Regions from separate parts of the Pseudoduganella sp. GW821-FHT11H04 genome, predicted to be linked through region 1. Evidence: predicted binding sites of a transcription regulator. Region 1 holds the regulator's gene; each other region holds the start of a gene.
The links. Region 1 encodes sigma-54, which starts transcription at its own class of promoters, with help from an activator protein. Its sites were predicted from a motif close to TGGCANGNAANCTGCTTT; they were not measured.

Region 1 (2,269 bases):
AGTTCGTGTACGCCGAAACGCACAGAGGAACCCATGCACTGCACTACAAAGATTTGCGGAGGCTTACCGGAGGGATTTTCAACGCTTCTCGATATTTGGCAACAGTCCGTCGCGCAATCACCATGCCTTGTTCTCCCAGCATGTCCGCAATCTTACTGTCGGATAAAGGATTTTTCGGGTCTTCTGCTCCTGTCAGTTGCACGATCAGTGCCCGTATCGCAGTCGATGAAGCTTCACCCCCAGCTTCGGTCGCGACGTGGCTACCAAAGAAATATTTCAACTCAAACATGCCATGCGGGGTGAGCATATATTTTTGAGTTGTTACGCGAGAAATAGTGCTCTCGTGTAGTCCCAGTGTATCAGCAATTTCACGCAACACAAGGGGCCTCATGGCGACCGCGCCATGGCTGAAAAAATTCTTTTGTCTTTCTACTATCGCTTCCGCGACGCGCAGGATGGTGTCGAAGCGCTGGCGCATATTCTTGATCAGCCACTTAGCTTCCTGCAGCTGGCCGTTCATCTGCGACTCGCTTTTGCCCTGCTTGAGCAGGTTGGCGTACAGCGCGTTCACACGCAGGCGCGGCACCACGTCGTTATTCAGCATGACCAGCCAGCCGCCGCGGCCCTTCTTCACGATCACGTCGGGCACGACGTAATCGGAATCGCCCGATGCGAACTCGGCGCCCGGGTGCGGGTTGCACTGGCGGATGACGCACTGCGCTTCGCGCAAATCTTCGTCGTCGCAGTCGAGGGCTTTTTTCAGTTTGGTGAACTCGCGCTGGGCGAACCATGCCAGGTGCTTCTCGACGATGACCAGCGCCATGCGGCGCGTCACCATCGGCACGCCTGGCATGCGCTTGATCTGCAGCGCCAGGCATTCGGAAGCATTGCGTGCGGCCACGCCGGCCGGGTCAAAGCTTTGCAACAGCACCAGGCTGCAGCGAAGGTCATCCAGTTCGATTTCCAGCTCGGGCGGCAGACGCTCGTGGATTTCTTCCAGCGGCTCTTCCAGGTAGCCATTGTCGTCCAGCGCGTCGATGATCATTTCCATCAGGGCGCGGTCGCGCGGCTCCTGTACGGTCACTCGCATCTGTTCCAGCAAGTGTTCGCGCAAGGTGCAGCCGGAAGCTTCCAGCTGCGGGCGGCTGTCTTCGTCGTCGGCAGATTTGCTGCCGGAGCTGGAACTCCAGTCCGTGTCGTCGCTGCCGTTGCCGCCCTCGCCTTCGCCGCCTTCATAGGCGTCGCCTTCGGAGGCTGCGGCCGGGGCTTCGCCACACTCGCCCGGCGCACTTTCCTGCGCTGGCGTGGCGGGGCCTTCGGTGCCATTGCCGCTACCCTGGCTGATGGCGCCATCGGCCAGCAGCCGCACAGAGTGGTCGAGCGGATCGTCAAGACGCTCCAGCATCGGATTGTCGCCGAGCAGCTGTTCCAACTCCTGGTGCAGCTCCAGCGTGGACAGCTGCAGCAGGCGGATGGATTGTTGCAGCTGCGGCGTCAGCGCCAGGTGTTGCGAGGTTCGCAGTTGCAGTGTTTGTTTCATGGCCTTCGCTTACATGCGGAAGTGTTCGCCGAGATAAACGCGGCGTACGGATTCATTGGCAATGATGTCGTCCGGGCGGCCCGAAGCCAGCACGGCGCCCTGGTTGATGATGTAGGCGCGGTCGCAAATGCCGAGGGTCTCCCGTACATTATGGTCGGTGATCAGAACGCCGATGTTGCGCTCCTTCAGGAAACGCACGATTCGTTGGATTTCGATCACGGCGATCGGGTCGACGCCGGCGAACGGTTCGTCCAGCAGCACGAAGCGCGGATTGGTAGCCAGTGCGCGCGCGATCTCCACGCGGCGGCGCTCACCACCGGATAGCGACAGGGCCTGGTTCTCGCGCAGCTTCTCGATCTGCAAGTCCGCCAGCAGGGCTTCCAGGCGCTGGTCGATTTCGGCTTTGCTAAGCGCCTTGCCGTCGACCTTTTGGATCTCCAGCACGGCGCGGATATTCTCTTCCACCGTCAGCTTACGGAACACCGAAGCTTCCTGCGGCAGGTAGGACAGGCCCAGCGTAGCGCGTTTGTGGATCGGCAGGCTGGAGACGTCGGTGCCGCCGATATCGATGGTGCCGGCGTCCGAGGCCACCAGGCCCACGATCATGTAGAAGGAGGTGGTCTTGCCGGCGCCGTTAGGACCCAGCAGGCCCACCACTTCGCCGCAATCGACTTGCAGCGACACGTCGTGCACTACCTGGCGCTTGCCGTAAGTTTTCTGGAGGCCGCG
Region 2 (2,269 bases), on a different contig from region 1:
AGGCTTACATGCAACCGGCCCGATTCGAAGCGCTGGTCCCAGCTTGCACCGCCCTGTTGGTGGTCGATGCTCTTGCGCGTGTTATAGCGTTCGGCCAGCGTGCGCTTGGGCACTTGGGTGTCGCTGGCGTCGGTTTCGCCGACGCGCGGATCCCGCTGCCATGTGGCCCAGGTCACGCCCAGCGGATCTTGCGTGTCTTTCTGGCGCAGGCCATTGGCCACCAGGACCAGCCGCGCACCGGGCAGCGGCTGCAAGGTCAGTTTGGCCATGGCCTGGTCGCGCCGGGCGGCGCTGTGGTCGCGATAGCCGTCGGTGTCGAAGCGGGAGGCGTCCAGCACATAGCCGATGCCGGCCGCGCTGCCCTGTGCATTCAAGTCGGTCTTGCGCAGGCCGTCGCTGCCGGCAGCAAAGCTGGCTTCCACCGTCGGCGCGCCCTCGCCGTCGCGCGTGAACAGCTGGATCACGCCGCCCGCATGGTTGCCGTAGACGGCGGAATAGGGGCCGCGCAGCACTTCGATGCGTTCTGCCATGTCGAGATTGAAAGTTGCCGCCTGGCCCTGGCCGTCCGGCATGCTGGCCGGGATACCATCGGTCACCAGCCGCACGCCGCGCACGCCGAAGGCTGAACGGGCGCCGAAGCCGCGTGAAGAGATTTGCAGGTCTTGCGCGTAGTTCTGGCGGTTCTGCACCACCACGCCCGGCACGGCAGCCAGCGCCTCGGAGGCATTTACCCGCACCTGGCCATCCCTTATGCGCTGCGCATCCAGCACGTCCACGGCCGCCGGCAGGTCGAAGCTGGCGTGTTCGGTGCGGCTGCCGCTGATGACGACAACGTCGGCAATTGGAATTCCCTCGGGGGCGGCCTGCGCCAGCATGGGGGAAAACAGGCTGGCAAGCATGGCTGCCAGGGCGTTCAAACGGATCGGGTGCATTTCAATCTCCTCGGATGTATTCAGGCGCCCGCTGCGCGGGTCTTCCGAACACATAAGCAATATGCCTGCCAAGCCGCCGCGAGGCCGCACGCTTGCTGGCATATCGCTTGCATGACATGTGGGCACACACCATACCAAAGGAGACATCATGAAGGCAAACCTGATCGCGGCGCTGTGCGCAGCCGGTGCGGCAAGCATTGCCATTGCAGCGCCTTTCGCCTATGTGCCGAACGAGAAGTCCGGAACCATCAGCGTGATTGATACCGCCACCGATAGCGTGGTGCGCCAGCTCTCCGCAGGAAAACGGCCGCGCGGGATCGGCAGCGACCCGGGCGGGCGCCAGATCTTCGTCAGCGATGCCGCCAACGGCACTTTGCTGGCCATCGACAACGCGGCTGGCGGCAGCGAGTCGCTGGCGCTGGGTAAGTCGCCCGAGGGCGTCAGCGTTTCCCCGGACGGCAAGCTGGTTGCGGTCGCAGTGGAAGAAGGTAATAGCGTGGCCCTGTTCGACGCTGTCACGCATGCGCGGCTGGCGGATATCCCTGTAAAGGGCCGCAATCCGGAGCACGCCGTATTCAGCCCGGACAGCCGGTATATCTATGTCAGCGCTGAAGAGGCTGAGCAAGTCGATGTGGTGGACGTGGCGCAGCGCCGCCAGACCGGCTCCGTCGCTGTGGGCTTGCGCCCGCGCGGCATCGGATTTGCGCCCGATTCAAGCCGCGTGTATGTGGCCTGCGAGATGGCCAATGCGGTCTACGTCATCGATCCTGCGACGCTGAAAACGCTTACCACCATCCCCGCCGGGCGCAACGCCAACGGCATCGCCGTGCATCCCGACGGGCGCAGCGTCTATGTCTCCAACGGCATGGACGGCAGCGTGATGCGTATCGACACCGCCAGCAACTCCGTCAACGCCACGATTGCAGTCGGCAAGCGCCCCTGGAATATGGCGATCACGCCGGATGGCAGCAAGCTGTATGTGGCGAATGGCCGCTCCAATAGCGTTTCTGTGATTGATACCGCCAGCGCGAGCAAGGTGGCCGACATCCCGGTCGGCGAATTGCCCTGGGGTGTGGTGATCCGTTGATATGAGCAACAGGTGTTCAGGTTTGGAGCAGTTGTTGTTGCACCGTGAGCGCGGCAAGCCGCAAAACCGCTGGCACGGCAATTGCGAATAAGGCAGTACCAACAACCACTCAATAGAGGATGACATGAATCTCGCCGACATCAGCAAACTGGGCGTCGCCAATCCCTTCAAGACCCGCTACGACAACTTCATCGGCGGTAAATTCGTGCCGCCAGTGAAGGGCGAATATTTCGCCAACGTCACCCCGATC
Region 3 (2,269 bases), on a different contig from region 1:
GTCGAATGCGCTGCGTGTTGATTCCATTGTGCTGGTTGACTGGACGCGCGGCACGCAAATGTCGCTATCCTCCCATGGGGCCATCCAGTGGGCGGCATTGCTGCTGACGCTTGGGCTGGTATTTTTCATGCTGAGCCGGCTGGCGAAAGCACCGAGCGAACCGCCCCAGCCTGCCCTGCCAATACCCAGCCCCGCGCGGCAGATTTACCTGGCGCCCTTGCTCGCAGGCCTTTCAGTGGTGGCGATAACCGGTTTCGTGCACATGCGGATGCAAGGGGAAGCGCGCCTTCGCCATGGCAAGGAAATCGCCATCACCCGGCAGCGAATTCCGGGATGGGATCAGGCTGAAGGGCCGGCACAATGGAGTGCAGACCCTGCAAATCAAAGCGATTCGCTAACGCTTACCTACCATCGCAATGGCCAGGTGATGCACGTCCGGATTATTCAAGCTCTTACGTCGGCCGGCAAGCTATCCGGATCGTCTTTCGCGCCGGACGATTCGGGCGCCTGGCATGAAAGCGGGATTCAAAAATATCAGGCCTGTGCCGACTCGCGTTGCGTCGCATTGCTGCACACCACATGGCAACGCAAGCAAGGGAAGGACCGCACGCAGCATCATGCTTTCCATACCTATGGGATCGGCAACAAGCTGATCGAATCAGACCTGCAATTGCGCGCCCTCCGTGGCTGGAACAGGATTACCGGTAAGGCTGACGCGCCGTATATGATCGGACTTATGTTCGAGAATGGCGCGCCAACGGACTTCGACGTCGCGATCGCTTTCGAGGCGATCAAGCACGCAATCGACTGAGTCCTTTTCGCCCCTCATTGTTTGTCGGAAAGCTTTACACAACGCTATCGGTGCGCAGCGCATCATCGATAAAACGTCGCCGTAACTGCTTGTTACTACAAGCGAAACCGGAAATATTGTCGTTATGGCATGATACGTGCTAAGACTGCTGAGTCATTTTTACTTTTAGGACTCAACATGAAAACTATCCGCCAGTTCCTTGCCACCGTTGCGCTGATCGCCCCGCTGTCCGCTTTTGCCTTCCCCATTGCCGCCCCCGGTACCGAGGGCAATCCTGTGATTGTCAGCGGCACCGATGACATCATCGCCCGCTACGAAGGCAATTCCGCTGCTTACAGCAACGACCTTTACCTCGTCACAAACGATGGCATCGCGGGCAACGACATCTTCATCTTCAACAATCACAGCTCCGCCGTTGGCTCCACTGTGAACCTGGGCGCCTTTGCGCTGGGTACTGAACTCGTCTTCCGACTGCACGTCAACAACACCAATACCGATTACTTCACAGGTTTAGCTGGCCGCAATCCGGACGGCTTTTTCCATGCGCGCGTCCAGGGGAACTGGGCTTCCAACACCACCCTGGTCAGCTTCGAAGACCTGTACAACGGTCCTTTTGAATTTAACGATCTGAGCTTCTCCTTCACGAATACCAGCACCCCAATTGACCCGAACGCGGTTCCAGAACCAGCCAGCGTATTCCTGTTCGGCCTGGGCCTGGCCGGCATCGGCGCAGCACGGCGCAAGCAAGGCAAGTCGCAAAAACAGGGCTGATCACCAGAGGTGCTTGCCGTCGATGACGGCGATATCCGCAGTGGCGGCATCAAAGTCATCGAACAAGCGCGCGTTCACAACCACCCGGCGGGTTTGCCCATCCCAGCTTCCATCGATTTCAAACGCCGGCGAATCGGTGTAGGTAGCGCAGCCGCACATGGGGCAAAAATGGTGCGCCACCAACCGGGTATTCCAGCGATACGTGCTGTCGCCGCTTGGCGGCGGCACGAGGCGGAATTGGGCGGGTGTGAAATTTGCTGTGAGCGCGCCCCGCTTGGCGCAGAACGAGCAGGTACAACGCGTTAGCTGCGGGGGAATTTCGCCATCGATCTCGAACGCGACGGCGCCACAGTGGCAACTTCCTTTGATCGTCATGGCTGGCTCCCTGCCTATTTATGCTGGAAGCGCCAATGTAGCGCCAAAAAACTTATGGGGAAGCCCAGGCCGAATCGTGCGCGGCGCGAAAATACAACGATAAATCATTGCATATTTGACTTGCTTAAAAACTAATTGCATTGTGGAAACCACATCTTTACACTCACGGCTTCCTCAATCCATAAGTCTTTATAAGCATGAAAAAGTTTGTATTCGCCGTCGCGGCCCTGCTGGCAACCATGGGCGCAGCCCAAGCCCAAACCCGTCCCCTGCATGGCGTGGTTGGCCTCGGCGTAAGCTTCGGCGGTGACG

Region 2: the regulator sigma-54 is predicted to act here: its motif matches at 1,029-1,046, upstream of AC1RTP_RS28200 (beta-propeller fold lactonase family protein).
Region 3: the regulator sigma-54 is predicted to act here: its motif matches at 937-954, upstream of AC1RTP_RS22735 (PEP-CTERM sorting domain-containing protein).

Annotation. Positions count from the first base shown of each region.
Region 1 is NZ_JBXARE010000010.1:89,198-91,466, forward strand. It holds gene AC1RTP_RS20570 (RNA polymerase factor sigma-54) at 44-1,540, opposite strand; gene lptB (LPS export ABC transporter ATP-binding protein) at 1,550-2,269, opposite strand, start outside.
Region 2 is NZ_JBXARE010000027.1:7,168-9,436, reverse strand. It holds gene AC1RTP_RS28205 (TonB-dependent receptor family protein) at 1-932, opposite strand, end outside; gene AC1RTP_RS28200 (beta-propeller fold lactonase family protein) at 1,081-2,019, shown strand; gene adh (aldehyde dehydrogenase) at 2,144-2,269, shown strand, end outside.
Region 3 is NZ_JBXARE010000013.1:25,513-27,781, forward strand. It holds gene AC1RTP_RS22730 (archaeosortase/exosortase family protein) at 1-811, shown strand, start outside; gene AC1RTP_RS22735 (PEP-CTERM sorting domain-containing protein) at 989-1,582, shown strand; gene AC1RTP_RS22740 (GFA family protein) at 1,583-1,957, opposite strand; gene AC1RTP_RS22745 (outer membrane beta-barrel protein) at 2,155-2,269, shown strand, end outside.